One region of the Pantoea sp. X-Soil-ISGK-259 genome, then DNA from elsewhere that is predicted to be linked to it. Evidence: riboswitches for the same ligand, from Rfam matches in the RefSeq annotation. Region 1 holds a riboswitch; each other region holds the start of a gene.
The links. Region 1 has a riboswitch for thiamine pyrophosphate ahead of thiC (phosphomethylpyrimidine synthase ThiC). Riboswitches for the same ligand answer to the same signal wherever they lie in the genome.

Region 1 (7,295 bases):
GAAGTTTACCGTCTGCAGGGCGTTAAGATTAACGATAAGCACATCGAAGTCATCGTTCGTCAGATGCTGCGTAAAGCAACCATCGTGAGCGCAGGAAGTGCAGACTTCCTGGAAGGTGAGCAGGCTGAATTCTCTCGCATCAAGATCTCTAACCGTGATCTGGAAGCGAACGGAAAAGTTGGCGCAACCTTCATGCGTGACCTGTTGGGTATTACCAAAGCGTCACTGGCTACCGAATCGTTCATCTCTGCAGCATCGTTCCAGGAGACGACACGTGTCCTGACCGAAGCAGCAGTTGCAGGCAAGCGCGACGAACTGCGCGGCCTGAAAGAGAACGTCATCGTGGGTCGTCTGATTCCGGCCGGTACCGGTTATGCGTACCATCAGGATCGTATGCGCCGTAAAGCGGCAGGTGAAGTGCCGGTTGCACCGCAGGTTACTGCGGATGAAGCCTCAGCCAGCCTGGCTGAACTGTTGAACGCCGGTCTCGGCGGCAACAAAAACGATTAATCGTTCTTTGCCTGATAAAAACCCTGCCTCGGCAGGGTTTTTTTTGTCTGTCATTCAGGCATTCCAGTCGTTGCGCCTGAGACCAATGTCTTTCAACTGACTGTCACTCAGTTTCGACAGGATGACACGGGTTTCACGCCGTAGTTGCCAGCGTTTATAACTACGCCACACGAAACGAACCAGCTGGTAAGGTGTGCCTGTAAAGGGTTTAGCTGCGCGATTCTCGTCGTATCCCATGATAGTGCCCTCAGTGAAGTATCTGAGGACCATTTTCATCGCATCGCTCTGTATGATACAGACGCAAAAATCACCTTTTTTTAACATACAGATTGCGGTTGTCGTGATCTGAATGGTAAAAAAGAAGCATAACTGTACTGGTTAATGCTCATCATCTGAGACAGAGGAAATACAATGACGCGATATGAACATCTGGCCACACTGCTGGCTCAGCGCATTGAACAGGGTTTATATCGCAGTGGTGAGCGCCTGCCTTCGGTACGCAGTCTGAGTGCCGAACATGGCGTCAGTATCAGCACCGTACAGCAGGCTTATCATCTGCTGGAAGAGAAGCAGATGATCACGCCGCAGTCTCGCTCCGGCTATTTTGTCGCCTCGCGCAAAGCGACACCCCCGATGCCTGCGCTTACCCGTCCTGCACAGCGGCCGGTTGAGGTGACGCAGTGGGATGCGGTGCTGGAGCTGATTAACAGCCGACTGGAGGATGATGTGTTGCAGCTGGGCAGCGGCATGCCGGATGTGACTCAGCCGACGCTTAAGCCGCTGTGGAAAGCATTCAGCCGTCAGGCGCAGAAGCAGGACATGGCGCTGCTGAATTATGACAACCTCTATGGTGTTCTCGCGCTGCGACAACAGGTTGCACGGCTGGCAATAGACAGCGGCTGCCAGCTCACCGCCGATGACATTGTTATTACCACCGGCTGCCATGAGGCGTTATCGGTCGCCGTTCGGGCTGTCTGCGAGCCGGGCGATATCATTGCCGTTGAGTCACCGTCGTTTCACGGCATCATGCAAACCCTGCGCGGCTTTGGCATTCGTGCCATTGAGATCCCAACAGATGCGGTCACCGGTATCAGTCTGGAAGCGCTGGAACTGGCCTTTGATCAATGGCCGATTAAAGCAGTCGTTGTTGTGCCGAACTGCAATAATCCGCTGGGATTCATCATGCCTGAACAGCGTAAGCGGGCATTGCTGGCGCTGGCGCAGCGGTTTGATGCGGCGGTAATCGAAGATGATGTTTATGGTGAGTTAGCCTGGGAATACCCGCGCCCACCTACTATTAAAGCGCTGGATCTCGATGGCCGGGTTCTGCTGTGCAGCTCTTTTTCTAAAACGCTGGCGCCCGGTTTACGTGTCGGCTGGGTTGCACCAGGACGCTATCGCGACCGCGTGCTGCACATGAAATATATCGTCACAGGCTCCACCGCCACGCAGCCTCAGCATGCGGTTGCGGAGTTTATCCGCCAGGGCCATTATCAGCTGCATCTACGGCGGATGCGGCAAATCTATCATCGTAACTATGAAACCTTTAGCTGCTGGGTGCGCCACTACTTTCCCTGCGGCATCTGCGTTTCCCGCCCTCAGGGCGGTTTTCTGATGTGGATTGAACTCCCGGAAGCATTTGATGCGGTCCTGCTTAACCGGGAACTGCGCGAGTCAAAAATTCAGATTGCCGCAGGCTCACTCTTTTCGGCCTCGGGCAAATATCGCAACTGCCTGCGCTTAAACTACGGGCTGCCAATAAACGAGCAAACTGAACAGGCGCTGGCGCGGGTGGGTGCGGCTGTCGAACGCGCTATGCTCTCGTGTCAGCATGAGCCGCAGACTTCAGCCTCTGCTATCGTATAGAGGAAAGAAGAAGCAGGGCCGGCAAGAGGAGGGAACCGGCCCTGGTCAGTTAACCTTAACCTGACGGATGCCACGTTAAGGTTTTGGCTCACAGCACGCCAGCGGCAACCCTCACGTTTGCGCGCTGCTTTCCCGGAAGAATGCGGGCATTACCCGTTTTGCAGCGGCTATGTGGTACAGCTTCCACAAATCCTTAATGGCCAGGTTCTGCCAGCGCCATCAGTGTCCGGGTTGCTTCACGCCAGTCATCTGCCTGAGTAATCGCACTCACTACCGCAATACTCCCAACGCCGGTTGCCAGTACCTCAGGTGCTCGCGCAATCGAGATACCGCCAATCGCCACAGTGGGAATATGCGTCAGGCGTGCCAGATGTCGCTTCAGCTGCTCAATGCCCTGCGGCGCAGAAGGCATCTCTTTAGTCTGCGTCGGGAAAATATGCCCAAGTGCGATGTAAGAGGGCTGGATTGCCAGCGCGCGATCCAGCTCCGCGTCGTCATGGGTGGAGAGCCCCAGACGCAATCCGGCCTGATGAATGCGGGCAAGATCGGCCACATCCATATCCTCCTGCCCCAGATGTACGCCATAAGCCTGATGTTTAATTGCCAGCTGCCAGTAGTCATTGATAAACAGGCGTGCGTCATAGCGTTTTCCCAGTGCAATCGCATGGGCAATAGCGGGCTCAGCGATCGCATCGGGCTGATCCTTAATGCGCAGCTGCAGCGTGCGAACGCCCATCTCCAGCAGGCGTTCAATCCACTCGGGGCTATCAACCACCGGATAAAGCCCCAGGCGCGGGGCGGTAGCAGGGAATGCGGGCATCGTTACTCCTCCTTAATGGCATCGGCAGGGTGATAAAGCTCACCGCCGTGGCTGCGAAAACGGTCTGACATCTGCGCCATGCCCACTTCAACCGGCTCGGCACGCGCATCCTGGCGTGCTGCAAACTCGCGCACCTCCTGAGAAATTTTCATTGAGCAGAATTTAGGGCCACACATCGAGCAGAAATGAGCCACCTTTCCTGACTCCTGCGGCAGGGTTTCGTCATGCATAGCCCGCGCCGTGTGGGGATCCAGCGCCAGATTGAATTGATCTTCCCAGCGGAATTCAAAGCGCGCTTTGGACATGGCGTTATCACGGATCTGCGCAGCGGGGTGGCCTTTGGCCAGATCGGCGGCATGCGCCGCGATTTTGTAGGTGATCAATCCTTGTTTCACATCCTCTTTGTTGGGCAGACCCAGATGCTCTTTAGGTGTGACATAACACAGCATCGCACAACCAAACCAGCCAATCATGGCGGCACCGATACCCGAGGTGAAATGGTCATAGCCGGGCGCGATATCGGTGGTCAGCGGACCGAGGGTGTAGAAGGGGGCTTCATCGCACAGCTCGAGCTGTTCCGTCATGTTGCGGCGGATCATATGCATCGGCACGTGGCCCGGACCTTCAATCATTACCTGAACATCATATTCCCAGGCAATACGGGTCAGTTCACCCAGGGTACGCAGTTCGGCAAACTGCGCTTCATCGTTGGCATCCTGAATCGAACCCGGACGCAGGCCATCGCCCAGCGACAGGGAGACATCGTACGCCGTACAGATTTCACAGATCTCACGGAAGTGCTGATAGAGGAAACTCTCCTGATGATGGGACAGGCACCACTTCGCCATGATCGATCCGCCCCGCGAGACGATGCCGGTCAGACGTTTCGCCGTCATCGGGACATAACGCAGTAGCACGCCCGCGTGGATAGTGAAGTAATCGACGCCCTGTTCCGCCTGTTCAAGCAGCGTGTCACGGAATATTTCCCAGTTCAGCGCCTCCGCCACGCCATTCACTTTTTCCAGCGCCTGATAGATCGGCACCGTACCAATAGGCACCGGGCTGTTGCGCAAAATCCATTCGCGCGTTTCATGAATATAACGACCGGTAGAGAGATCCATCACCGTATCGGCACCCCAGCGAGTTGACCAGACCAGCTTTTCCACTTCTTCTTCAATGGAAGAGGTCACCGCCGAATTACCGATGTTGGCGTTAACCTTAACCAGAAAGTTGCGGCCTATGATCATGGGCTCTGATTCAGGGTGATTGATATTCGCCGGGATGATAGCGCGTCCGGCAGCAACTTCCTGACGCACAAACTCGGGGGTGATGCGGGCGGGAAGATGCGCACCAAAGCTGTGACCCGGATGCTGTTGCAGCAGCACCTCACTGCGGATTCGCTCGCGCCCCATGTTTTCGCGCAGAGCGATAAACTCCATCTCCGGGGTGATGATCCCCTGGCGGGCATAGTGCAGCTGCGTGACGCGGCGCCCGGCACGGGCACGGCGCGGTGTCGGAAGGTGATCGAAGCGCAGATGATCCAGCCCCTCGTCAGCCAGTCGCTGTTGGGTATAGCCTGAGCTGTTCTGTTCAAGAAGTTCGCTGTCGCCGCGTTCAGTAATCCAGCGCGCGCGCAGCTTTTCCAGGCCACGATGCACATCAATCTCTGCCGCGGGATCACCATAAGCGCCTGCCGTGTCATAGACCGGCACCGCTTCATTTTGCTCATAGAGAGGCTGTTCTTTGCTACCGCCAGTGTGGGTCGGGCTCAGGGTAATTTCACGCATGGGTACGCGAATATCCTTCCGGCTGCCGGTAATCCAGATGCGACGGGACTGGGGAAAGGCACTGCCGCTTTGCAGAGAATCGATAAATTCCTGCGCCTGGGCACGCTGTTCACGACGGGTCATTTTTGGGTCAGACATAGCAATCTTCCTGTTAAGAGGGAACGATGCTTGTCCGGAGTTCGGAAGGAGTAACCGTATAGACAGCGTAAGCGTGCTGACATACAGAGAATATTTACTCTTGTTCCCTTCGCAGGTTCTAACCTGATCAGGTTCCGCGGATCCCGAATTAACGGTCTCAGCCCAACTGGGCACTCCGACAAGAAGCTACTTTTTGCACTGGCGTCCTGTAACAGACCCCGGCGTAAAAAGCTTAAATTTCAATGCACAAATAAAAAAGGTTCTTTGGAAAGCGCTCCGCAGAACCTGTTTAGCATAAAAGGGCTGGAAGATAATCTCAACCCCTTTCCCGACGGCGATAATCAGGCCGGGCGGGCGATTTGGCTGTCATTCGCCACTGGCGGGGGGACGAGCTTGTTGTCCCATGCCAGCTGAATCAGCTTATCTTCAAGTGTAAACCGGGCTTCCAGCACTTCGCCCACTTCGGACAACGCCTGCTGGAAGGTCATGCAGTTTTCGTCATCAATCGCCTGCTGAAGGTGGCCGTCATAGAGCTGCATCAGACGTTCCGTATTGGCCTCCAGCGGGGGATAAATCTGCGCGGCAGCGATCATCGGGCTGTCGCCACTCATTTCACTGATCACACGCTCATAGATACTGAAGTGACCCGCAGAAAGATAATCGACCAGGCCATGACAGAAGTTGTCGAGCGCCTGTTCATCCAGACGCGTCAGCGCCTCTTTATTAGGTTTAAGACCCACCAGGTGATAATAGGTCACCAGTAGCTGACGACGGGCTTCAAGCCACGAATCGACCAGTTCATTACTGCCACCTACGCGTTCAGCCAGGACGTCTAACTGGTTAAGCATATCTAACTCCATGTGAGTTATAGTTGTTTATCTACACACTTAACATCAGGGCTTCAGCGTGCGATTTGACGCTAAGGATGACGAAATAAATGCAATGCGAAATCTCAAGCGTAGACGCTGGATGGTGGATTGTCAGCCATGAACAGAAAATTTGGTTGCCACAAGGTGATTTACCCCACGGAAACGCCGAAAAATTTGGTTTAACTGGCAGTATGGCCCGGACCATTGGTGAGTGGCAGGGCGAAAAAGTCTGGCTGATTTGTGAACCGCGTTCTGCCGATATGTTCTCAGTCCGTCAGCTAATCGATCAGGATGCAGCGCTGTTTCAGCTGGTGGGTCGCGGTGTTCAGCTGGCGGAATTCTACCGTTCTCATCGCTGGTGCGGTTATTGCGGCCATGAAATGCATCACAGCAAACATGAGTTTGCCTGTCTCTGCAGCCATTGCCGCGAGCGTTACTATCCGCAGATTGCACCCTGCATTATTGTGGCGATCCGTCGCGGCGATGAAATCCTGCTGGCGAACCATGCCCGCCATCGCAATAAGGTCTATACCGTGCTGGCGGGGTTTGTCGAAGTTGGTGAGACACTGGAGCAGGCCGTGGCCCGTGAAGTGATGGAAGAGAGCAATATCCGCGTCAAAAATGTCCGTTACGTGACCTCCCAGCCGTGGCCCTTCCCGCAATCGCTGATGACAGCATTTATGGCAGAGTATGACAGCGGCGATCTGCAACACGACGGCAAAGAACTGCTGGATGCGGCCTGGTTCCGTTTTGATGACCTGCCGTTGCTGCCACCTCCCGGCACCGTGGCGCGTCGTCTGATTGAAGATACTGTCGCCCTGTGCCGCGCCGAAGCGTGAAAGTGCTACACTACACGCCTGTTATTGAGAGAGTGTTGAGATGAGTGAACTGAAGAACGATCGTTATTTGCGTGCCCTGTTACGCCAGCCAGTTGATGTCACGCCGGTATGGATGATGCGACAAGCCGGTCGCTATTTGCCGGAGTACAAAGCGACACGCGCCCAGGCGGGTGACTTTATGTCGCTATGCAAAAACGCCGAGCTGGCCTGCGAAGTCACCCTGCAGCCGCTGCGCCGTTATCCGCTGGATGCCGCTATCCTCTTCAGTGACATCCTGACCATTCCTGATGCGATGGGACTGGGTCTCTACTTTGAAACCGGCGAAGGCCCGCGTTTCTCTAACCCTGTGACCTGTCGCGCTGACGTTGAGCGTTTACCGGTACCCGATCCAGAAATGGAACTGGGCTACGTGATGAATGCGGTCCGCACCATCCGTAAGAACCTGAACGGCGATCTGCCGCTGATT
Region 2 (7,295 bases), 2.4 Mb from region 1:
GGCACTGGCGCTGGCAGCTGAGGGCGCGCGCGTCGGCATTCTTGACGCGGATATCTACGGCCCGTCTGTGCCGAACATGCTTGGGACTCAGGACCAGCGGCCAACCTCGCCGGATGGGACCCATATGGCGCCGATCATGGCACATGGGCTGGCCACCAACTCCATTGGTTATCTGGTCACGGATGACAATGCGATGGTGTGGCGCGGCCCCATGGCCAGTAAAGCGCTTATGCAGTTGCTGAATGAGACTCTGTGGCCTGAGCTGGATTATCTGGTGCTGGATATGCCGCCCGGCACGGGCGACATTCAGCTGACGCTGGCGCAGAACGTGCCGGTAACCGGTGCGCTGGTGGTCACGACGCCGCAGGATATCGCCCTGATTGATGCCCGCAAAGGACTGGTCATGTTTGAAAAGGTCAATGTGCCGGTGCTGGGTGTGGTAGAGAATATGAGCCTGCATGTCTGCAGCCAGTGTGGCTTCCACGAGCCGATTTTCGGCACCGGCGGCGCGCAGAAACTGGTGGAGGATTACCAGACGCAACTGCTGGCCCAGTTGCCACTGCACATTGACCTGCGCGAAGATCTTGATGAAGGTGAACCGACAGTGATTCGCCGGCCCGATAGCGAGTTTACCACGCTGTATCGCCAGTTGGCCGGACGCGTCGCGGCCCAGCTTTACTGGCAGGGCGAGGTCATCCCTGGCGATATCGCCTTCCGCGCGCTTTAAGCCCGACCCGACCCGCTGGCGTATTGTGAGGCCAGCGGGTAGTGCATCAGCACATAACCGCCGTGCTCGCCTTCGCCCTGTGAAATCATCTTCCAGCCATGCTTCAGATAAAATGCCTGCGCCGCTTTGTTCTTCTGCAGGCACTTAAGCGCGCCGGTTGAGGTAAAACGCGCCTCTACCGCCTCCAGCAACGCGCTGCCCACGCCGCGCCCCTGCCAGTCTGGATCGACATAGAGACTGTGCAGGAAGTTGTCGTTCTCCAGCAGACCTGCAAAGCCGACCCGATGGCCATCAGCCTCCGCAACCAGGACGGTCTCCCCCAGAATAACGCCATCAAAATCTTCCAGTTGCCACTCGCTGCCCTCCAGCCAGCGCCAGTTATGTCGTCGCGCTGCCAGAAACAGCGTACGCAGGAAAGGACGGTCGGCTTCAGTAAACGGACGAATCTCCACGGGTCAGCTCCTTATCATCTGGTCTTACAAAACTAGCAGTGATTAGCCGAGACGTGCCTAAAAGATCGCGTAAAAGATAAAGCGGGTTAAATGTCACGTAAATCGCTGTACACTGCCTGCCGGGCCAGAGAGCATCAGGCTCTCAGCGTTTGATAGCTTTCGTTTATCAGATTGATAACGTCCGCGTATTAGATGTTGGCCCGAAAATTATGTAACCTGCATCACATATTTTAACGGAGGCCACCAGATGTCTATTATCAATACCAAAATTAAGCCGTTCAAAAACGCAGCATTCAAAAACGGCGAATTCATCGACGTAACCGAGAAAGACGTTGAAGGTAAATGGAGTGTGTTCTTCTTCTATCCAGCTGACTTCACCTTCGTCTGCCCGACCGAGCTGGGCGACGTAGCTGACCATTACGAAGAGTTCCAGAAACTGGGCGTAGACATCTACTCCGTTTCTACCGACACCCACTTTACCCACAAAGCCTGGCACGGTTCTTCAGACACCATCGCGAAGATCAAATACACAATGATCGGTGACCCGACTGGCGCGCTGACCCGTAACTTCGAAATCATGCGTGAAGATGAAGGTCTGGCTGACCGTGGTACCTTCATCGTTGACCCGCAAGGCGTAATCCAGGCAATCGAAATCACTGCTGAAGGCATTGGCCGTGACGCCTCTGACCTGCTGCGTAAAGTGAAAGCGGCTCAGTACGTGGCTTCTCACCCAGGTGAAGTGTGCCCGGCTAAATGGAAAGAAGGTGATGCAACACTGGCTCCGTCTCTGGACCTGGTTGGCAAAATCTAATCCCGCTTCGCTCTTTCGATCATTCTCCAATCGGGTGCTGCGGCACCCGATTTTTTGACCAGGATATCACTATGCTCGACACAAATTTGAAAACCCAGCTCAAGGCCTACCTTGAGAAATTAACCAGACCTGTTGAGTTGATTGCCACCCTGGATGAGGGTGCAAAATCAACCGAGATCCGTGAACTGTTGGTTGATATCGCCGGCTTGTCTGACAAAGTCAGCTTCCGCGAAGAGAACGATCGTCAGGTGCGTAAGCCCTCATTTCTGATCACCAACCCAGGTTCGAACAGCGGCCCGCGTTTTGCCGGTTCACCTCTGGGTCACGAATTTACCTCACTGGTGCTGGCACTGTTACAGACCGGTGGGCATCCGTCTAAAGAAGCACAGAGCCTGCTGGACCAGATCGCCGCGCTGGACAGCGACTTCCATTTCGAAACCTATTATTCACTCTCATGCCATAACTGCCCGGACGTCGTCCAGGCGCTGAACCTGATGGCGGTGATTAACCCGCGCATCAGCCACACCGCTATCGACGGTGGCCTGTTCCAGAACGAGATTCAGGAACGCAACGTGATGGGCGTGCCAGCGGTTTACCTGAATGGTAAGGAGTTTGGTCAGGGCCGCATGAGCCTGGCGGAAATCGTCAGCAAAGTAGATACCAACGCGGATAAACGTGCAGCGGAAGAGCTGAACAAGCGTGACGCCTATGAAGTCCTGATTATCGGCAGTGGCCCGGCGGGTGCAGCGGCAGCCATCTACTCAGCGCGTAAGGGTATCCGTACTGGCCTGATGGGCGAACGTTTTGGCGGCCAGGTACTGGATACGGTGGATATCGAAAACTATATTTCCGTACCGAAAACCGAAGGCGCGAAACTGGCAGGTTCACTGCGCGCACACGTTGATGATTACAATGTGGATGTCATTGAAAGCCAGAGCGCCATCAAATTGATCCCGGCGGCGAAAGAGGGCGGACTGCATGCCATCGAAACCGCCTCCGGCGCAGTATTGAAGTCACGCAGTATCATTCTGGCGACCGGCGCACGCTGGCGCAACATGGGTGTGCCGGGTGAGGAAGAGTATCGCACCAAAGGCGTCACCTACTGCCCACACTGCGATGGCCCGCTGTTTAAAGGCAAGCGTACGGCAGTGATCGGCGGCGGTAACTCCGGCGTTGAAGCAGCCATTGACCTGGCGGGTATCGTTGAACATGTTACGCTGCTGGAGTTTGCCGGTGAGATGCGTGCCGACCAGGTATTGCAGGATAAGCTGCGTAGCCTGAAGAACGTTGATGTCATCCTGAACGCGCAGACCACCGAAGTGAAAGGCGACGGCACTAAAGTGACCGGCCTGCACTATCTTGACCGTACGACGCAGACCACCCATGAGCTGCCGCTCTCTGGTATCTTCGTTCAGATCGGTCTGCTGCCAAATACCCCGTGGCTGGAAGGCGCGGTTGAGCGCAATAAAATGGGTGAGATCATCATCGATGGTAAATGCGAAACCAGCCTGAAAGGCGTGTTCGCGGCGGGCGACTGCACTACCGTGCCGTACAAGCAGATTATTATTGCCAGCGGCGAAGGCGCAAAAGCCTCACTGAGCGCTTTTGACTATCTGATTCGCACTAAATCAGCTTAATAACGTTTAGTCAGACAGACAATAGCCCTTCAGCATTCGTGCTGAGGGGCTTTTTTTAGTCTGTTAATAGCCCGCCAGCGTCATCAGCATCATCCATATCGGCGTCGTTACCGCGGCAAACACCGTAGAAAAGAGCATGCTGGCCGCCGCCGGGCCGGTAATGACATTAAACTTCTGCGACATCAGATAAACGTTTACTCCCACCGCCATTGATCCCAGCAGGACTACCACTTTACTCTCCAGCGGCGGCAGACCGGTCAGCCACGCGATAGCCCATACCGTCATCGGTTGCAGCACCAGCTTCAGCAGGCAAATGGTGTAGCTCTCTTTTAAGCCGTCCCGCACCCGATAGTGCGCCAGGCTCATGCCCAGCGTGACCAGCGACAGCGGCGCGGCCAGCGAGGCCAGCATCTTTAATGGTTCAGCGGCCAGCAGTGGCAACGGGCGTTGCAGAAAACTCCAGGCTGTACCGCTGAGAATGCCGATGATGAGCGGATTCTTCAGCACACCGATCAATGTGCGCCAAAGGCCATTCAGCGAGAAGCTGCCCTGCTTCGCCCACTCGACTGAAACGGTCAGTAAAGTCCACAGGATCAGGCTGTTAAACACCAGCACCAGCGCCACCGGCGGCAGCGCTTCTGGCCCGAGTAACACGGTGGCCACCGGGATCCCCAGCATCACGTTATTAGAGAAGATACCGCCCAGGGCAAAGACTGAAGCCGCCACGCCATCCAGATCGAACAGCCTTGTTGCCAGCAGTCGCCCCACGATAAACACCAGCAGGCAACTGCCGAAGAAGGCCAGTAACAGGCGCGCATCCACCGGCGGGCTTTGTGAGAAGGTACTCATTACCCGAAACAGCATGCAGGGCAGTGCAACGTTAAACACAAAGCGGTTCATCCCTTCGCTGATGCTGGCAGGCCATTTTCCGAGGCGTGTCAGGCAGTATCCCAGTAAGATCAGGATAAACAGCGGAGCTGAGAGATAAATTTGATGGCTTAAGCTTTCAAACAGCAGTGGCATAGAGGGCGTCTGATCAGGCGATGATTAGTTATCAGACTAACAAATTGCTAACTAACTGTTAACTGGAACGGTGTCTGAACCCTCCGCCGTGAGGGCGACTAATCTAGCCAGCGACGCGCCTGTTCATCGGTGATATCACGATAATAGACGCGATGGATTATTTCGTTACAGCCTGAGCAGCGTGCGGAAATATAGGTTGAAAAATAATATCTGCCACTGGGTGCGACGGCACCCTGACGTTCAATAATAATATCCTGCCATCGATGACGGTGTGGAATAAGCGCTAAAAATCGCATCATACATCCTGCATAGTATGAAGTTCCGCTTCAGGAGGTAACTAACCTCATGAAATAAAATATTTTTTACGATGATGCTGCAAGCAGGTTAATTATTATTATGCAGTCAGAGACACTGCAGGAAATATTTCCTGTCAGGGGGATAAATAAAGCTAACTATAAAGAGGTGTTTCGTTAACCCGCAGCATTAAGCCTTTTTTTGTGACCTCAGGCGTTGATCGGGATCATATGAATTGTTTCAGCACGGATTATTTCCCCGACAGGTGTCGCTTGCTTTCACCGTATAGCTCTCCTATGCTGCAAGCCGTAACACGACTCGGGGTGCCGCTTTCCACACGGAAAGGGCTGAGAAAAACCCGCTGACCTGAACTGGATAATGCCAGCGTAGGGAAGTCTGATGCCTGACCGCATTCGCCTTCTTGTTCGCCGGTTGGGAGCTACGATGACACATCAATCTCAACACCTTTCTGCCGCGCACTTCGCGCCCATCCTGCACACTTTCCGCCGTCAGTCACCGCTGGTGCACTGCATGACCAATGACGTGGTTCAGAACTTCACCGCCAATGTACTGCTGGCACTTAATGCCTCACCGGCGATGGTGATCGATCCGGAAGAAGCCGCAGAGTTCAGTGAATTGGCCGATGCGCTGCTGATTAATGTGGGCACGTTAACCCCCGAACGGCAGCAGGCGATGCAGGCTGCCATCACTGCCGCTAATCTGGCGGGCACACCCTGGACACTCGATCCGGTTGCGGTCGGCGCGCTGACGCTGCGCAGTGACTTCTGTCAGCGGTTATTGAGTCAGCAACCGGCGGTGATCCGCGGCAATGCATCAGAGATTCTGGCGCTGGCACAGCAGGCCAGTGGCGGGCGGGGCGTTGATACACTGCATCAGGCGGATGCGGCAATTGATGCAGCACAGCAACTCGCTGAGACCTGGAAAACGCTGGTGATCGTCACCGGTGAAGTGGACTACGCCACGGATGGTCAGCGGATCCTCGCCATAAGCGGTGGAAGCCCGTTAATGACACGGGTGGTGGGCACCGGCTGTGCACTCTCCGCCGTGGTAGCGGGCTTCAGCAGTCTGCCTGGTGATCGTCTAATGAATGTCGCGGCCGCCTGTCAGGTCATGGCCCTGGCGGGAGAAAAGGCAGCGGCGCAGGCTGCCGGGCCGGGCAGTTTTGCCACCGCGTTTATTGATGCCCTCTGGACGCTGGAGGTGGGCAATGAAGCGCATTAATGCCCTGACGATTGCCGGTACCGATCCCAGCGGCGGGGCAGGCATTCAGGCCGATCTGAAAACCTTCTCGGCTCTGGGCGCCTATGGCACCAGCGTCATAACCGCGCTGGTGGCACAAAACACGCAAGGCGTGCAGTCTGTTTACCGGATTGCACCTGAGTTTGTTGCCGCCCAGCTCGATTCGGTGCTGAGTGATGTGCGCATCGACAGCGCAAAAATTGGCATGCTGTCAGAAACGGCTATCGTAGAGCAGGTTGCTGCCCGGCTGAGAAAGGCAGATATCCCGTTTGTGGTACTGGATACCGTGATGGTCGCAAAAAGTGGCGATGCGCTGCTCTCGCCAGACGCCGTGGCCAGCGTACGTGAGCTGTTATTGCCGCAGGTCTCGTTGATCACACCGAATCTGCCGGAAGCGGCGGCGTTGCTCAACTGTGCTGTCGCCAGCGATGAGGCGGAGATGCGCGAGCAGGGACGGGCATTGCTGGCGCTGGGCTGTCAGGCTGTGCTGATGAAAGGCGGACATCTTACGGCGGCAGAGAGCCCGGACTGGCTGATCACGCATTCCACTGAGCAGCGATTCAGCACGTCTCGCGTCAACACCCGTCACACCCATGGCACCGGCTGCACGTTGTCGGCCGCCTTAGCCGCGTTGCGTCCGCGTCATGCTGACTGGGCAGAGACGATTGGGGAAGCCAAAAACTGGTTACAACAGGCGTTGTTAATGGCAGATACGCTGGAGGTCGGGAAGGGCATCGGGCCGGTTCACCATTTTCATCAATGGTGGTGACGGCGAAGACCCGCACCGGCCTGACATTCAGGCGGTGCGGGTGATGAGCGATTAGGGTGCTTCAAACCAGGCGCTGTTACGCTCGGCAATGGGGGTGATTGAGAAGATCATCTCCTGCAGGTGGCGACGCATCGCCGCTTCGGCAGCATTGTCGTCATGGCCCTTGAGCGCGGCAAAAATCTCTTCATGCTGCTCAATCAGCTTTTCTGGCGGCGAGACTTCACTCAACGTCAGAAAGCGCACGCGGTCCATTGCCGCTTTGATGTTCTCAACCGTCTCCCAGGCCAGCTTGCAGTCGATACTTTCAGCGATCAGGCGATGA
Region 3 (7,295 bases), on a different replicon from region 1:
ACTGCAAGTATGCTCGTCAGAATGGTATCCACGTTTCCCCGACCTTTATGGTCAATGGTCTGGTACAACCTGAAATCAGCAGTGGTGACGACATCGAACATTGGTCGAGCTTTCTGATGCGTTAGTTTTACGTGCGCGGCCGCCGTTGCCGCGCCAGGCTTTAAACCACCGCTAAGAGAGCCAGTACGCCATCTCTTTCAATGTCCTGATAATTATGCCTGTTTTCCCGTAAGCAGGCCGGGTAAGCTGTACGGCTATTAGCAGCGTTTGAGCCGTTGCTACATCCTCTAAACGGCGCCGCTGGCCTGCAGTTATGCTGGTCAGGCGCTTATTTCACTAAGGATTTGCAGATGACAATGACGCTTGAACAGATACAGGACAAATATCCGGGTGCATTTACAGATGCATTTGGTGATTCTCCGGAATTAGCCAGCGAGCTTGCAACGCTGATTATTGCCGGAAAGAAGGTGGCTACCTGCGGTTCATTGCGGAGCTGGCAGGAGCAGGATGCCTTGCCTCAGCCGGGCGGTTACAGCATTGTTCTGAACGGCGAAAAGCAGCCGGTGTGTGTTATCCGCACGACCGGACTGTTCCTGACGCGCTTTGACCGCGTGACGCCAGAGATGGCGATGCTGGAGGGTGAAGGCGATCTTAGCCTCGACTACTGGCGACATGAACATCAGCGCTACTTCGAACGTGAAGGCTATTTCCACAGCGAAATGGAGCTGATCTTCGAGACGTTCCAGCTGGTCGAGGTGATTTAAACCCGCCTCTTACAGCGTGTTTGCTGCCATCAGCGCCAGCCGCGTAACGCCCCGCGCGGCAAGGTTCTCCGCCGCCTGGGCGGCGCGCATGCCACTGGCGCACACCAGCACCACGCGCTGATCGGATGGCGGCTGCCAGGCTGCTATCTGCTGCGGCAGAATCCGTAACACCCCATCAGCCACACTCTCAGGCGCCTCCTCCAGACTGCGCAACTCGACAATGCAGTCATCATCCCTGAGCATCAGACGATCGATAAAAGGCATGCCCGGCGCGTCAGGCTCAGGTGCATCGTCGAAGCGAAACTGCCTGATGTGCCAGTCCACAAAGTCACACTGGATCATGCAGCCAAGCGGCGACGGCATCAGCCTGAGTAATACACTCAGTGCCATCTGTGCCTGCATTGCACCCAGCGTCGCCACCGCAGGTCCCATTACCCCAGCGGTATTGCAGTTACCCGAGGCTGTGGGCAACTGCGGGAACACTGCGCGATAGCCGGGCGCACCGCCGCAGAATCCGCCGACATACCCTTTACGCCCCAGCACCGAGGCGCAGATCAGCGGCAGGTCGCGCGGATAGCAGGCGTCAGAAAGCTGATAAGTAATGGCGAAGTTATCCGCCGCATCCACCACCAGATCGATTCCCTCCAGCGCCTGCGGTAGCTGACTGGCGCTCAGCAGGTGTGAATGCGCCTCGACAAGGCAGTCAGGATTTCGCTGCGCCAGCGCACGCTGCGCACAGCGTGCTTTGGGCTCGCCCACATCACCGACACCAAACAACGTCTGCCGGTGAAGATTGTGCAGTTCAACACGATCGCCATCGTAAAGACGAATAAATCCCACGCCCGCGCCTGCCAGTAACGGCAGCAGGGTGGCGCTGAGGCCGCCCGCGCCCACCACCAGCACGCTTGCCCTGGCCAGCCGCTGCTGCCCCGCTTCGCCAATTTCAGGCAACATGGTCTGTCGCTGATAACGCGCCATTGTCTCTCCTCAGAACTCTGCCAGACCAAAAATGGGCGTAGAGGCAGAGGCCATATCACGCTGCTCCATCAGGCCCGCCTGGAATCCCTGATGTCCGCCATAAATCGCAGCAGCAAACGCACCGGCCATCCGCACCGGATCGCCTGCTTTTGCCACCGCTGTGTTGAGCAGCACACCGTCGAAACCCATCTCCATAGCCTGCGCCGCCTGACCGGGTGAGCCGATACCTGCGTCGATAATCAGCGGCACATCTTTAAACCACGCACGCATCGTGCGCAGCCCTTCGATATTGCGCAGCCCCTGACCGGAGCCAATTGGCGCGCCCCAGGGCATCAGCACTTCGCAACCCGCTTCCAGCAATTTTTCACCGACAATCAGATCTTCGGTGGTATAGGGAAAAACCTGGAAACCGTCAGCACAGAGGATGCGCGCGGCTTCAACCAGTGCAAAAGGATCGGGTTGCAGCGTGTCAGCATGGCCGATCACTTCCAGTTTGATCCATGGCGTGTCGAACAGTTCACGCGCCATTTGCGCCGTTGTCACGGCTTCTTTTACCGTGTGGCAACCGGCTGTATTCGGCAGAATGCGCTTGTTGAGCTGTTGCAGTAGCGTGCGGAAGGCACCCCCTTCGCTGCCCTCCCGTCGAAGGCTGACAGTAATGATTTCTGCACCTGAGGCGTCGATCGCCTGCTGCAGAATGTCGGGAGACGGATAGCCAGCAGTACCCAGAAGAAAGCGGGATTGCGGCGCAAATTGATAGAACATTATTAACCTCCCTGCATCGGTGACAGGATTTCCAGCTGATTACCCGCCTCAAGTTGCTGGCTGGCATACCGGCTTCGCGGCACAAACTCACCGTTCAGCGCGGCGGCGACGGAGCGCGGGTCGATCTGCTGCTCCTGCAGCAGTTCCGCCAGCGTGCCTGCATCGGTTTCAATCGTGCGTCCATTAAGTTGAACTCGCATGAGTCATCTCCTGAGTCAGTTGCAGCATGAGGTTTTCAGCCATGATCGGAGCCAGCAAAAAGCCATGGCGATACAGCCCATTGAGCGAAAAACGGCCATTCTCAAAACGAACCTCCGGCAGGTTCTGTTGATAGGCAGGGCGCAGGCCGGTGCCGCTCTCCACAATCCGCGCTTCAGCCAGCGCCGGATGCAGACTGTAAGCGGCGCTTAGCAACTCCATCATGGCTCTGGCGCTAATCGGACTGCTGTCGTGACTTTCGACCATGGTGGCACCCAGCATGAAGTGCCCTTCTGCTCGGGGCACCAGATAGCAGGGAAAGCGAGGATGCAGCAGCCGGACAGGACGGGAGAGCTGAACGTCATGCGTCTGGAGGATCAGCATTTCACCCCGTACGGCGCGCAGCGCGGGCTGCTGATCCGCGGCGTGAATGCCACGGCAGTCAATGATGGTGCCGGTGGGTTCACCACTGTGTAAGGGCACGCCAGCCTGTTGTAATTTGTCACGCAGTTGCTGCAACGCCAGGCGGGGATCGAGATGCGCCTCCGCCGCAAAATACAGACCACGGGCAAAGCGATTTTCCAGCGCCGGTTCGATATCACCCGGTACGACCCACTCATGTTTTTCCGTCATGCTGGCGAAGCGCGTCAGTTCGCGGCTATCACGCGGCGGCGCAACCACCAGCGTACCCTGCTGTTCCACGCCATCAACACGTTGCGACCACCAGCCTGCAGCGTGCTGGCCCCAATCGATCACCTGCTGAGGCGCGCTTTCCGCTTCGCACCAGGGCGCGAGCATGCCACCCGCCCAGTGTGAGGCGGCACGACAGTCAGGCTGCGTAATGATTTCGACGGTTTCGCCCCGCTCCATCAGCAGTGTGGCGACGCACAGCCCGGCCACGCCACTGCCAAGCACCGACCAGCGGCTCATGATGTCCACCGGCGAGGAAGAGAGAGATTCTGGATGAGATATTTCACTTTGGCCTCGTTATACGTTAACGAAGACCCGTGATACGGAGGGAAAAGGCAGAGGCGTCGTGCATGCGCCCCTGCGGCAAGTATCTGATGCGATACCCGTCTTCCTACGCCAGTATCAACTGGGTCAGGTTCTAAGGGTCGCTAAGCCGCGCGATGCGCTATTAGCCTCTCAGTCTCTCTGGCGAGACTCCCCTGACGGGTTTAGTTGTAAGTGAAGCGGGCAGCTTCGTCAAGCGCGCACAGGATGGCTGCTAAGAATTTTAGGGGACAGGCAAGGTTTTGCGCCAGAGTCAAATGCAATGCGTTAGCAGTAGGCAATGAGAGGGTGTTTAAACTGCAGTCGCCTTACAGCGCCTGCAGTGATTGTGTCAGCACGTCGGTGATTTCACGAATACGCGGTTCAGCACGACGATAATAGGTCCATTTGCCCACTTTGCTGGCTTCGACCAGCCCGGCACTGTGAAGTGCTTTCAGGCATAACGACGTGGCGGGCTGTGATAAGCCCGCCTTGTCCTGTATGAGGCTGGCACAGACGCCATACTGATCGAAGGGATAGAGCTGGGTATAGCCCGCAAACGCTTCTTCAGGATGCTTAAGCCACTTCAGCACTGCCACTCGGGTTGGATTGGACAGTAACTTCAGGGCATTTTCGGGGGACATGCCGCCTCACAGAGTATCAGGATTGAAAAACAGGATAGTCAGTATAACCCTTCTCCGTGCCGCCATACAGAGAAGCGTGGTCGACCTCATTCAGCGGATGACCTGATTTAATGCGTGCAGGCAAATCAGGATTAGCGATAAATGAACGACCAAAACCAAACAGATCGCCCCAGCCTTTTTCCAGTACATGCTGCGCTTTTTCAGCCGTGTAACGACCGGAATAGATGATCGGAGAGCGGAATGTTTCCCGCAGCGCAACGCGGAAACTTTCAGGCATGTCCGGGCTATTATCCCAGTCCGCTTCGGCAATGGAGAGATAACCGACTTCAAGTTCATTCAACAGTTTAGCGGCACGGATGTAGGTGGCATGGGGATCGCTTTCAACCAGACCGAGATAAACGCGCTCTTCGTCAGTACTCGAAAACAGAGGGGCAAACCGAACGCCCACGCGATGGCTGCCAAAGACCGAGCTGACGGCCTCAACGACTTCACGCAGGAAGCGCAGACGATTCTCCGCTGAGCCACCATATTCATCCGTACGCAGATTAGTATGCTCTGAAATAAACTGGTTAATCAGATAGCCGTTAGCGGAATGCAGTTCCACGCCGTCGAAACCGGCTGCTTTGGCGTTCTCCGCTGCCTGTCGGTAAAGCGCAACGATCTCTTTAACTTCCTCTGTGGTCAGTGCCCGTGGCTCGCTGGGTGCGGTCAGTATCCCCGCGCCTGGCCCGGTTTCAATAAATACCCGGACGTTATCGGCTGCGATGGCTGAAGGCGCTACCGGTGGCTGTTTACCTGGCTGAAGTTCATTGTGTGACACGCGGCCAACATGCCAGAGCTGGCAGAAAATGGTGGCACCTTCCTGATGTACCGCCTCTGTAACCTTTTTCCAGCCCGCGATTTGCGCGTCGCTATGGATCCCCGGCGTCCATGCATAGCCCTGCCCGCGAGGCTCAATCTGGGTGCCTTCAGTGACCATCAGTCCCGCACCGGCACGCTGACGGTAGTATTCCACCATCATATCGCCGGGAATATTGCCCGGCTGTTCACTGCGGCAACGCGTCAGCGGCGGCAGGACAATGCGGTTACGGAGTTTGAGATCGCCCAGGTTCAGGGGGGTAAAAAGTGACGGCATAACAAAAAGTCCTCTGATGTGTGAAGAGGCGCCATTATATTTACACATTTAAATTTGTAAATGTGTAATCTGTGCTTTTTGTTCCCGGACCTTTACCGTTGGTGGCGTTTTTACACGCTTTTTACCCGTTGAATCTCATCATTGCGGTATGCGGATGGCTATCAGAGCTGTACTCATTTATCTTTTTCCTGACAGCATAATCCCGGAAAATATTGTGACCACATTACTTTCTTTAGACGCGCTCGGACCGCGCATTTGTATTATGGGCCCGTCGAACAGCGGAAAATCGACTTTAGCGGACGCTATCTCCCACAAAACAGCATTACCTGCCATTCATCTGGATCAACTTCACCATCTTCCGGGAAGCCAATGGATTCCAAGAGCACCGGCTGAATTTCTCCGCGTGCACGCTGCCGCGGTGAGTCAGGAAAAATGGGTTATGGATGGGAATTACACAAAATGTATTGAAGAACGTCTCGCGCGCGCCACCGGATTCATTCTTCTGGATGTAAAAGTGCCAGTGGCGCTGTTTCGGTATATTCGCAGATGCTACTCATTCACGCCGCGAGTTGGCGGTCTCGGAATACGCAAAGAGCATGTAACCCTGGATATGCTGAAATATATTATCCTTACTGCCCCAAAGAACAGAAAGCGCCATAAGAAACTTTATGACCATGTCAGACTGCCTAAGCTTCTGCTGCATTCTTCAACTGATGTGAATGCCTGTCTGAAATACTGGGGCTTAACGTTTACGAATAACTGACCATGGCTGCTGTTATTAATCCAGTAACGTTAAGCTCGCCAATAGTGCATTCAGCGACTCAACAGGCCCGGCATGATTTGTCTCTGAACGGGTAGAATCCCAGGGCATCGCGTCCTCGGTACAGTAGTCTCCGATGCACTGCATATCGGCAGGTTCATTGAGTAAACCAACCGGGATCCAGATATAGGGCCTGTCACCCAGCGCGTTAGGTACGGTCGAACCACAGCTGGAACAAAAATCGTTGCGATAACCGGTCGGTTTACGCCAGGAAGCGAGCTGGCTTTCACCGGATAGCCAGCTAAAGTCTGTCTCATTCACCAGCGTTGCAAGATTGTATCCGGTTCCGCTTTGCTTTCTGCAGAGTGAACAGTGGCACCGATAAAAGTGGCTGGGTGTAACGGATAGTTCAAAAGTCACGGTTCCGCAGAGACATGCGCCTTGCATTTTTTTGCCTTGTAAGTGGGGATTCTGAAATTGCCCGATCATTTCAGGTTTTAAGCCAGAAGCAAAATTCTATCACTCATCATTAAAGGTCACGAGTTGCGGCTGAATATCAGTTTTAACCCTGCCAGACCAAAGCAGCAGGCTAACAGCGCATCGAGTTCCCGACGAATCCGACGGTAAAAGGCGCTCATGACGGCAGTTGAGAACAGCAGAGCATATCCACCGAAGACAAGCATACAAATGGCCGCACAGCCGCAGATAACAATAGGTAGCGTTGACGCCATCCCCTCTGGCTTCAGTGCAAATGACATAATGGCTACCCAGGTGAGAATCGCTTTAGGATTACCGATATGCATCAGGATCCCCTGCCGGAAAAGCCTGCCATAAGCTACACGATCATCGCTGGCGGTAAAGTCACTGGCTTCCGTACGACGTAATGCTGATTTGCCCGCTTTAAAGGCCAGCCAGAGCAGATACAAGCCACCGCCGATTTTTAACACAATCAGTAACTGGGCGAAGGTTGCCAGCACGGTCAGCACACCGCAGGCGGCAAGCAGCGCCCAGATCATTGAACCACTCACGACACCCGCCGCCAGCGCCAGTGCGGCACC
Region 4 (7,295 bases), on a different replicon from region 1:
AGCATCACGAAACCCAGCCCTTCCGCTGAGCCGACCCATTCGCCGATAATTGCCCCTATCGGCGCGACGGCCGCCGCCATCCGTAACCCTGAACCCAGCGCAGGCAGCGCCGCTGGCAGCCTGACATGGCGCAGTTGTGCTGAAGGGGAAGCGCCCATAGTGCGAGCCAGGTCAAGGTAGCCGGGCGTAACGCGGCGCAGGCCATCAAAAAAGCTGGAGGTTACCGGGAAGAAGATCACCAGCACGGCCATCGCGACTTTGGCGCTCATGCCAAAGCCAAACCAGAGAACCAGCAGCGGAGCCAGCGCAAATACCGGAATCGCCTGGCTGGTGATCACCAGCGGCATCATCCAGCGCTGTAACCACGGTGAATAGGTCATGCCCAGCGCCAGCACACCACCCAGCAGCACGCCGAGCGCCATGCCGCTGAGGATCTCGGTCAGGGTAATCAGAGTGTGATAGCTGAGATAGTCAGCGTTCTGCCACAGCGCAATAGCGACTGCAGCGGGCGAGGGCAGCAGAAAGGCGGGAATACAGGTCAGCGTGGCCAGCCACCATGCTGCAATCAGACCGGCAAACAGCGTAATTCCACGACGCAAACGTACGAAACGTGTGCTCATCTGGCTATTCCGCTTAGCTGTTTCAACAGTGCGGCCTGACTTCGTATTAAGCCGGCGTCCTCGGCTGCCCTTGGCGGCAGGCCCTGTAGTGGTGGAGAGGCTTCGATTCCCGCCGCACCGATCACCAGCAGGTGATGACTGAGACGACAGGCTTCGGCGGCATCGTGGGTGATCAGCAGCACCGTGTGACCGACCAGCACCTCCGCCGCCAGCATCTGAATCTCATGACGGGTCAATGCATCCAGCGCGGAGAATGGCTCATCCATTAACACAACAGGCTGACGCGTGTAGAGAGTGCGGGCCAGCGCAGCGCGCTGACGCATCCCGCCGGAGAGTGTAGCGGGCCGCGCGCGGGCGCTCTGGCTCAGCCCAACCCTTGCCAGCAGATACTGCGCCCAGTCGCGATCGGCTTTCTCGCCTTTCAGCCGACTGGCCAGGCAGACATTTTGCTCAATCGTCAGCCACGGATAGAGCAAATCCTGTTGCCCCATCCAGGCGATGCGTCCGGTCAGCGGAAGGCCATCGCTGCCGCTAATCTGTCCCGAACTGGGTGGCGTAAGACCGGCAATGACACGCATCAGGCTGCTTTTGCCTGCACCGCTGGCACCCAGTAACGCCGTAAATTTACCCCCGGCGATCTCCAGATCAAGCTGACTGAAAAGTTGTTGCTGACCCAGCGTAAGGCTGAGCTGGCGAACTGAAATACCTGGCGGTGTGGCATTGCACAGCTGGCTCATGGTCTGACCCGAAGATCGGCAGCGTGATCTATCCCCATTTGCCAGAATGCCGCTTCCAGCCGGGTCGCAGTGGTGAAAATCTCCGCCAGCCGATCAAAACGTTGTTCTCCGGCGCGCTGCTGAGCCAGCGTTTCAAAAAGTATCAGTGACGAGCCTACCCCGGCCAGATAGGCTTCATCGCCGTAATTTTCAATCCATTCGGCGTAAGGGTTGCCCTCAATGCGCGTCGCAGGATCATCCAGCAAAGTCAGGCCGATTTCAGCGTAACCGGCAACACAGGGCATCAGCGCCGTTATGAGCTCCAGTGCATCGCCGGTGTGACCGGCATCCAGCACATAACGGGTGTAATTGAGCGTTTCCGCTGCTTCGGGTTCACGTGCCATTGTTGCCTCGCTGATGCCCCATTGCTGGCAGTAAGCGAGGTGCAGCGGCAGTTCACCGATAATCGCGTTAAGTGATGCCGTAGCGCGTCGTAGAGCGTCAGGCTCAGAGAGTTTGCTGATCAGCAGACCCCAGGCACGGGCGAAGTGGAGCAGGAACAGATAATCCTGGGTGAGATAGTTACGGAAGGCGGCAGGAGGCAGCGTACCCTGACCGAGTTGCTGCACAAAATCGTGCCTTACATAGGCGTGCCATTGCGTGCCCGCCTGCTGGCGCAGACGACCATAGAAACCGGTCTCGAAAAGCGGATGTGACATGGGATCTCCATTAAAAGGGAGATCCGGGCATACGGTCTGGAACAGGGGATAGTGCAGGAAATGAGACAGAAAATCTGCCGACCCGTCCCTTCGCTGGCATGACCCAGATCAGGTTCAAAGGGTTCGGCTTTCGCCATCTCAGCCCATGACAGGACACCCCTCGGAGACATTCGTTATACGATAATTAGTGCCTGAGCACAACGGATGCGTCAGTGTTATGCTCAGGCAAGTTTGCTACGCGACAGTGCATTCAGATGTGCTTTTTAAGTGACAGTGTCACTCAAGATCTGCGCCATTACTGGCAATCACTTTCTTATACCACCAGAATGATTTTTTTCGCGTACGCGCCAGCGTGCCGTTACCCAAATCGTCGCGGTCTACGTAGACGAAACCGTAGCGCTTGCTCATTTCGCCGGTCGAGGCGGCAACCAGATCGATACAGCCCCAGCTGGTATAACCCATCACCGGCACGCCATCTTCAATGGCGTCGCCCATCGCGCGGATATGTTCACGCAGATAGCTGATGCGGTAATCGTCATTAATCTCGCCATTCGCGTCGACTTCATCGCGTGCGCCCAGGCCATTCTCCACCAGGAAGAGAGGCTTCTGATAGCGGTCATACATCATGTTCATCGTGATACGTAACCCCAGCGGATCGATGCCCCAGCCCCAGTCACTGCGTGGCACATGGGGATTAGTCAGGGATTTCACCACGTTGGCGGCGCTACTGTTCTGCTCGTTCATTTCTGCCGACGCGCAGCGCGAAGCGTAGTAACTGAATGAGACAAAATCGACGCTGTTTTTCAGAATGTAGGCATCACCGTCAGCGATCTCCAGCGTCACCCCTTTTTCACGGAACACGCGGGCAGCGTAAGCCGGATAGGCACCGCGCGCCTGCACATCTATAAAAAAGAGGTTTTCGCGGTCTTTCTCCAGTGCAGCCCAGACATCTTCCGGTTTGCTCGACCAGGGATAGAAATTGCCGCCGGCCAGCATGCAGCCGACCTGATTGACCGGATTCACTTCATGCGCGATTCGCGTAACCAGCGCGCTGGCAACCAGTTCATGATGTGCCGCCTGATATTTTACCTGGTCTCTATTCTCGCCGGGTTCAAAGACCAGGCCAGCCCCGGAAAACGGACTGTGCAGCAGGATATTGATCTCGTTGAAGGTCAGCCAGTATTTCACCAGTCCATCAAACGCCTCGAAACAGCTTCGTGCGTAACGGGCAAAAAAATCGACCATTTTGCGATTGCGCCATGAGCCATATTCCGTGACCAGATGCATCGGGACATCAAAATGGCAAAGCGTGACCAGCGGTTCGATATTGTATTTCCGGCACTCTTCGAAGACCGCACGATAAAACGCAATGCCTTCCGGATTAGGCGTCAGTTCGTCACCGTTAGGATAGAGCCGGCTCCAGGCAATTGAGGTGCGGAACACGCTGAACCCCATTTCGGCCATCAGCGCAATATCTTCCGGATAGCGGTGATAGAAATCGATAGCGTCATGACTGGGGTAGAACTCGTCGTCACGCAGGGCAAAACGTTTTTCCAGACCCAGTTTAACCGGCATCCGGTTTGGGCCATGCGGGATCATATCGACGGTGGTTAAGCCCTTTCCGCCCTCACGAAAACCACCTTCACTCTGGTTAGCGGCCAGCGCGCCGCCCCATAAAAACCCTTGCGGGAACCTTGAATCAGACATGCAATCCTCTTTTTTGGGTCAGCCTGACCCTTTTCCTAATGGCTATTGATCGCGTTAGCGCGTTCGGTAGCAGGCGCAGGTTGCGCAGCGCTTTCGGGTTCTGTCTCAGGAATATCCTCGAAGCCTAACAGTAGCGTCAGCACGAATGACAACACCACCGAGAGCACCATGACCGCACCGACCCAGACAATACTCATGGGATTGGTGGGATCGAAGAACTGTACGCTGGTAAAGAGGCCGGGTGAGGCCATCGAGTGGCTGGCCAGCCCGCCAATGCCCGCAACCGCGCCACAGATAAAACCACTGATCAGACAGGCGATCAGTGGGCGTTTCAGGCGCACTGCAACGCCATACAGCGCCGGTTCTGAAATCCCTGCGATAATGGCTGATGCCGCAGCTGCCAGTGCGGTCTGGCGCAGTTCACGGTTTTTAGTGCGGAACGCCACCGCCAGCGACGATCCGCCCAGCGACAGGTTGGCGCCGATCTCTGACGGCATCACCATGCCTTCTTTGCCGGTTTCGGCAATGGTCTGGATAATGGTTGGTGTGAAAACCCGGTGCATACCGGTCATCACCAGCAGCGGCCAGAGAGCGCCCATAATCGCAACCGAAAGCCAGCCAAGGTAGCCATGGACGGTGTAGACCAGCGCGGAGATGCCGCTGCCGATCCAGATACCAATCGGGCCAATCAGCACAATCGCAATGGGTGCCGCAATCAGCACAATCAGCATCGGTTTCAGGAAGTTTTTAGTGACCGCAGGGGTGATGCGATCCACGCCTCGTTCAATGTGTGACAGGATCCACGTCATCACCAGCGCCGGGATCACCGTATAGGTGTATTTCACCGCGGTGACAGGTATGAAAGCGAACTCGACCGGCTGACCCTGCGCCGCTTTTGCCATCAGCTCAACAAAATTGGGATGGACCAGAACGCCGGCAATGGCAATCGCCAGCGACATATTAGTTTTGAACTTCAGCGCCGCTGAGGCGGCAACCATGATCGGCAGGAAGAAGAATGCCCCGTCGCCAATGACGTTGAGGATCACCAGCGTTGATGAACCTTTTTCAAACACGCCCGCCATATCAAGAATCATCGCCAGCAGTTTCACCATGGACCCACCAATAATGGCTGGGATCAATGGCGACATGGTGCCCACCAGCGCATCCAGAATGCCTGCGCCAATACTTCTCAGGGTAATTTTGCGTTTCACCGGCACAGTCGAAGCTGCGCCGGGCGATCCCAGTTCCAGCACCGCCTGGTAAGCCTGCGATACGTTATTCCCGATGATCACCTGGTACTGGGTATCGTTGTGTACCACGCCCATGACACCTGTGATGGCTTTAAGACGTGGATAGTCGACCTGTGTTTGATCCTTCAGGACAAAACGCAGGCGGGTCATGCAGTGAGTGACGGCTTCGATATTGGTGAGGCCGCCAAGCGCATCGACAATGGCGCGTGACACCTCGGCATAGTTCATGGGCATGATCGCTCTTCTCTGTAGGGTAAATCGGTCAAAATTTTTATGTTTTTAATGCCTGCAAGCAGACAAATAGGAAACCGGTTTCACAAAATCATGAAGGTCTTTACGTTCGGCGACAAGAGTATAAATCGGGCAGATTTCTATTTTGTGAAGTGCATCACCTGCTAAATGTGATGATGTGCGTATACATACCGGGTAAATATTTCCAATATTGAGAGGCTTAGGTAGACTGCAGGACGACGTAGCAAAGGAGCATCACCATGACAACGATTCAGGAAGTAGCAATTAAGGCGGGCGTTTCAAAAGCGACAGTGTCACGTGTGCTCTCCGGTAATGGCTACGTCGGACAGGAAAAACGTGAAAGGGTGTTGAAGGCGATTGCAGAAACCGGGTATCGGCCTAATTTGCTGGCCCGCAATCTGGCGACAAAAACGTCTCAGACAATCGGACTGGTCATCACCAACACGCTTTACAGCGGCAGCTACTTTACTGAGTTAATGGCCCACTCCGCACGCATGATGGAGCAGCAGGGCCGTCAGCTGATTCTGGCGGACGGCAAGCACACCGCCAGGCAGGAAGAGGCGGCCATTCAGTTTCTGCTCGATCTACGCTGTGACGGCATCATCATCTATCCGCGCTTCCTCAGCATTGACGCGCTGGATGCGATTATCTCCAGCCACAAACAGCCCATTCTGGTTATTAACCGGCGGCTGCGCGTCAACCACAGCTACTGCATTTACAGCGATCAGCACGCCAGCAGTGCCACGGCCGTGGGCTATCTGCTGAACCAGGGACACCGCGATATCGCATTTATTACCGGTTCGCAGGATTCCCCTACCGGTGTTGAGCGCCTTAACGGTTATCGTGCTGCGCTGGCGGCAAAGGGCCTTAACGCTGACGACCGCCATATTGTGGCGGGTAAATGGACGGCGCAGAGCGGTATGGCTGCCGTCGACACGCTCCTTGAGCGCAACGTGTCATTTACTGCGCTGGTGGCGAGTAATGATGAGATGGCGATTGGTGCAATCAAACGCCTGACCGAGTGCAACATTGCAGTGCCCGATCAGGTCTCGGTAATAGGCTTTGATGATATCCCGCTGGCACCCTATATCACGCCGTCATTATCGAGTATGAAGCTACCGGTCACAGAAATGATCGACGAGACGATCAACCGCCTGGTAACCATGCTGGACGGGGGTGACTGGCAGACTCAGGCGCCTTTCACGGCCAGCCTGATGATGCGGGACTCCGTGACTAAAGGCCCCTGGTCGGCTTAACCTGTCGCGATCTGTATCACCTCGATCCCCTGTTTGCTGAGTTGCACGACCGTCGCGGAATCCAGTGTCTCATCAGTAATTACCTGCCCGACCTGAAAGCCGGATGAGAGCGGATAGGGGTGAATCTGACCAAATTTAGACGCGTCAGTCAGTGCATAGCTTTCAGCGCCTTTCGCCAGCACTGCATCTACCACATCACAGCGCAGCATATTGCGGCCGGTGAAACCCGTCTCCGGATGCCAGCCATCCACACCAACAAACGCTTTGTGAAAATGGACCTGCTGAATGGAATAACGCGTCAGCGGACCCACAACGGATTCACTGCTTTTCTGCAATAATCCGCCAAGCACAATCACTTCACAGGCAGCCTCACGCAGAAGCTGGGCAATGTAGTGGCTGACGGTAATCAGCGTAAGGTCCGCACGGTCGGCCAGCGCCCGCGCCAGCAGCGCATTGGTACTGCCCCCTTCGATGAAAACCGACTCACCCGCCTGCACCAGGCTGGCCGCATGTCGTGCCAGCGCCTGCTTGGTAGAATAACGGGTATTCATGCGGGTGCCGACGTTATCGCTATCCAGTGCCAGCGCAGAGCCATGAACCCGGCGAAGTAGCCGATCACGTTCCAGCAGTGTCAGATCCTGGCGCACCGTCACTTCCGAAACTCCGGTATGCTGCGCCAGTTCACTGACAGTTACGCTGCCCCTGTCATTAACTAATTGAATGATCTGATGATGTCGCGGGTTCATAATCGCGCTTCGCCGTTAAATAAAAGAGG

Region 2: it holds a riboswitch for thiamine pyrophosphate, as region 1 does, so the genes downstream of both, thiM (hydroxyethylthiazole kinase) here and thiC (phosphomethylpyrimidine synthase ThiC) in region 1, are expected to answer to the same signal.
Region 3: it holds a riboswitch for thiamine pyrophosphate, as region 1 does, so the genes downstream of both, AC6I77_RS21020 (FAD-dependent oxidoreductase) here and thiC (phosphomethylpyrimidine synthase ThiC) in region 1, are expected to answer to the same signal.
Region 4: it holds a riboswitch for thiamine pyrophosphate, as region 1 does, so the genes downstream of both, tenA (thiaminase II) here and thiC (phosphomethylpyrimidine synthase ThiC) in region 1, are expected to answer to the same signal.

Annotation. Positions count from the first base shown of each region.
Region 1 covers NZ_AP035986.1:239,150-246,444, forward strand. The annotation lists gene rpoC (DNA-directed RNA polymerase subunit beta') at 1-510, shown strand, start outside; gene AC6I77_RS01080 (DUF1127 domain-containing protein) at 565-747, opposite strand; gene AC6I77_RS01085 (aminotransferase-like domain-containing protein) at 922-2,376, shown strand; gene thiE (thiamine phosphate synthase) at 2,570-3,196, opposite strand; gene thiC (phosphomethylpyrimidine synthase ThiC) at 3,199-5,121, opposite strand; TPP riboswitch at 5,209-5,309, opposite strand; gene AC6I77_RS01100 (Rsd/AlgQ family anti-sigma factor) at 5,463-5,969, opposite strand; gene nudC (NAD(+) diphosphatase) at 6,059-6,829, shown strand; gene hemE (uroporphyrinogen decarboxylase) at 6,870-7,295, shown strand, end outside.
Region 2 covers NZ_AP035986.1:2,649,758-2,657,052, reverse strand. The annotation lists gene apbC (iron-sulfur cluster carrier protein ApbC) at 1-727, shown strand, start outside; gene AC6I77_RS12575 (GNAT family N-acetyltransferase) at 724-1,179, opposite strand; gene ahpC (alkyl hydroperoxide reductase subunit C) at 1,427-1,990, shown strand; gene ahpF (alkyl hydroperoxide reductase subunit F) at 2,062-3,627, shown strand; gene AC6I77_RS12560 (AEC family transporter) at 3,691-4,650, opposite strand; gene AC6I77_RS12555 (hypothetical protein) at 4,749-4,946, opposite strand; TPP riboswitch at 5,254-5,354, shown strand; gene thiM (hydroxyethylthiazole kinase) at 5,389-6,186, shown strand; gene thiD (bifunctional hydroxymethylpyrimidine kinase/phosphomethylpyrimidine kinase) at 6,173-6,973, shown strand; gene AC6I77_RS12540 (GntR family transcriptional regulator) at 7,025-7,295, opposite strand, start outside.
Region 3 covers NZ_AP035987.1:387,562-394,856, forward strand. The annotation lists gene AC6I77_RS20995 (DsbA family protein) at 1-125, shown strand, start outside; gene AC6I77_RS21000 (ASCH domain-containing protein) at 351-764, shown strand; gene AC6I77_RS21005 (HesA/MoeB/ThiF family protein) at 774-1,742, opposite strand; gene AC6I77_RS21010 (thiazole synthase) at 1,752-2,507, opposite strand; gene thiS (sulfur carrier protein ThiS) at 2,510-2,707, opposite strand; gene AC6I77_RS21020 (FAD-dependent oxidoreductase) at 2,691-3,635, opposite strand; TPP riboswitch at 3,767-3,886, opposite strand; gene AC6I77_RS21025 (ArsR/SmtB family transcription factor) at 4,028-4,342, opposite strand; gene AC6I77_RS21030 (alkene reductase) at 4,359-5,477, opposite strand; gene AC6I77_RS21035 (P-loop NTPase family protein) at 5,692-6,240, shown strand; gene AC6I77_RS21040 (GFA family protein) at 6,256-6,684, opposite strand; gene AC6I77_RS21045 (LysE family translocator) at 6,774-7,295, opposite strand, start outside.
Region 4 covers NZ_AP035987.1:149,400-156,694, forward strand. The annotation lists gene AC6I77_RS19895 (ABC transporter permease) at 1-620, opposite strand, end outside; gene AC6I77_RS19900 (ABC transporter ATP-binding protein) at 617-1,357, opposite strand; gene tenA (thiaminase II) at 1,354-2,055, opposite strand; TPP riboswitch at 2,124-2,226, opposite strand; gene AC6I77_RS19910 (6-phospho-beta-glucosidase) at 2,332-3,762, opposite strand; gene ascF (PTS cellobiose/arbutin/salicin transporter subunit IIBC) at 3,798-5,246, opposite strand; gene AC6I77_RS19920 (LacI family DNA-binding transcriptional regulator) at 5,504-6,520, shown strand; gene AC6I77_RS19925 (DeoR/GlpR family DNA-binding transcription regulator) at 6,517-7,266, opposite strand.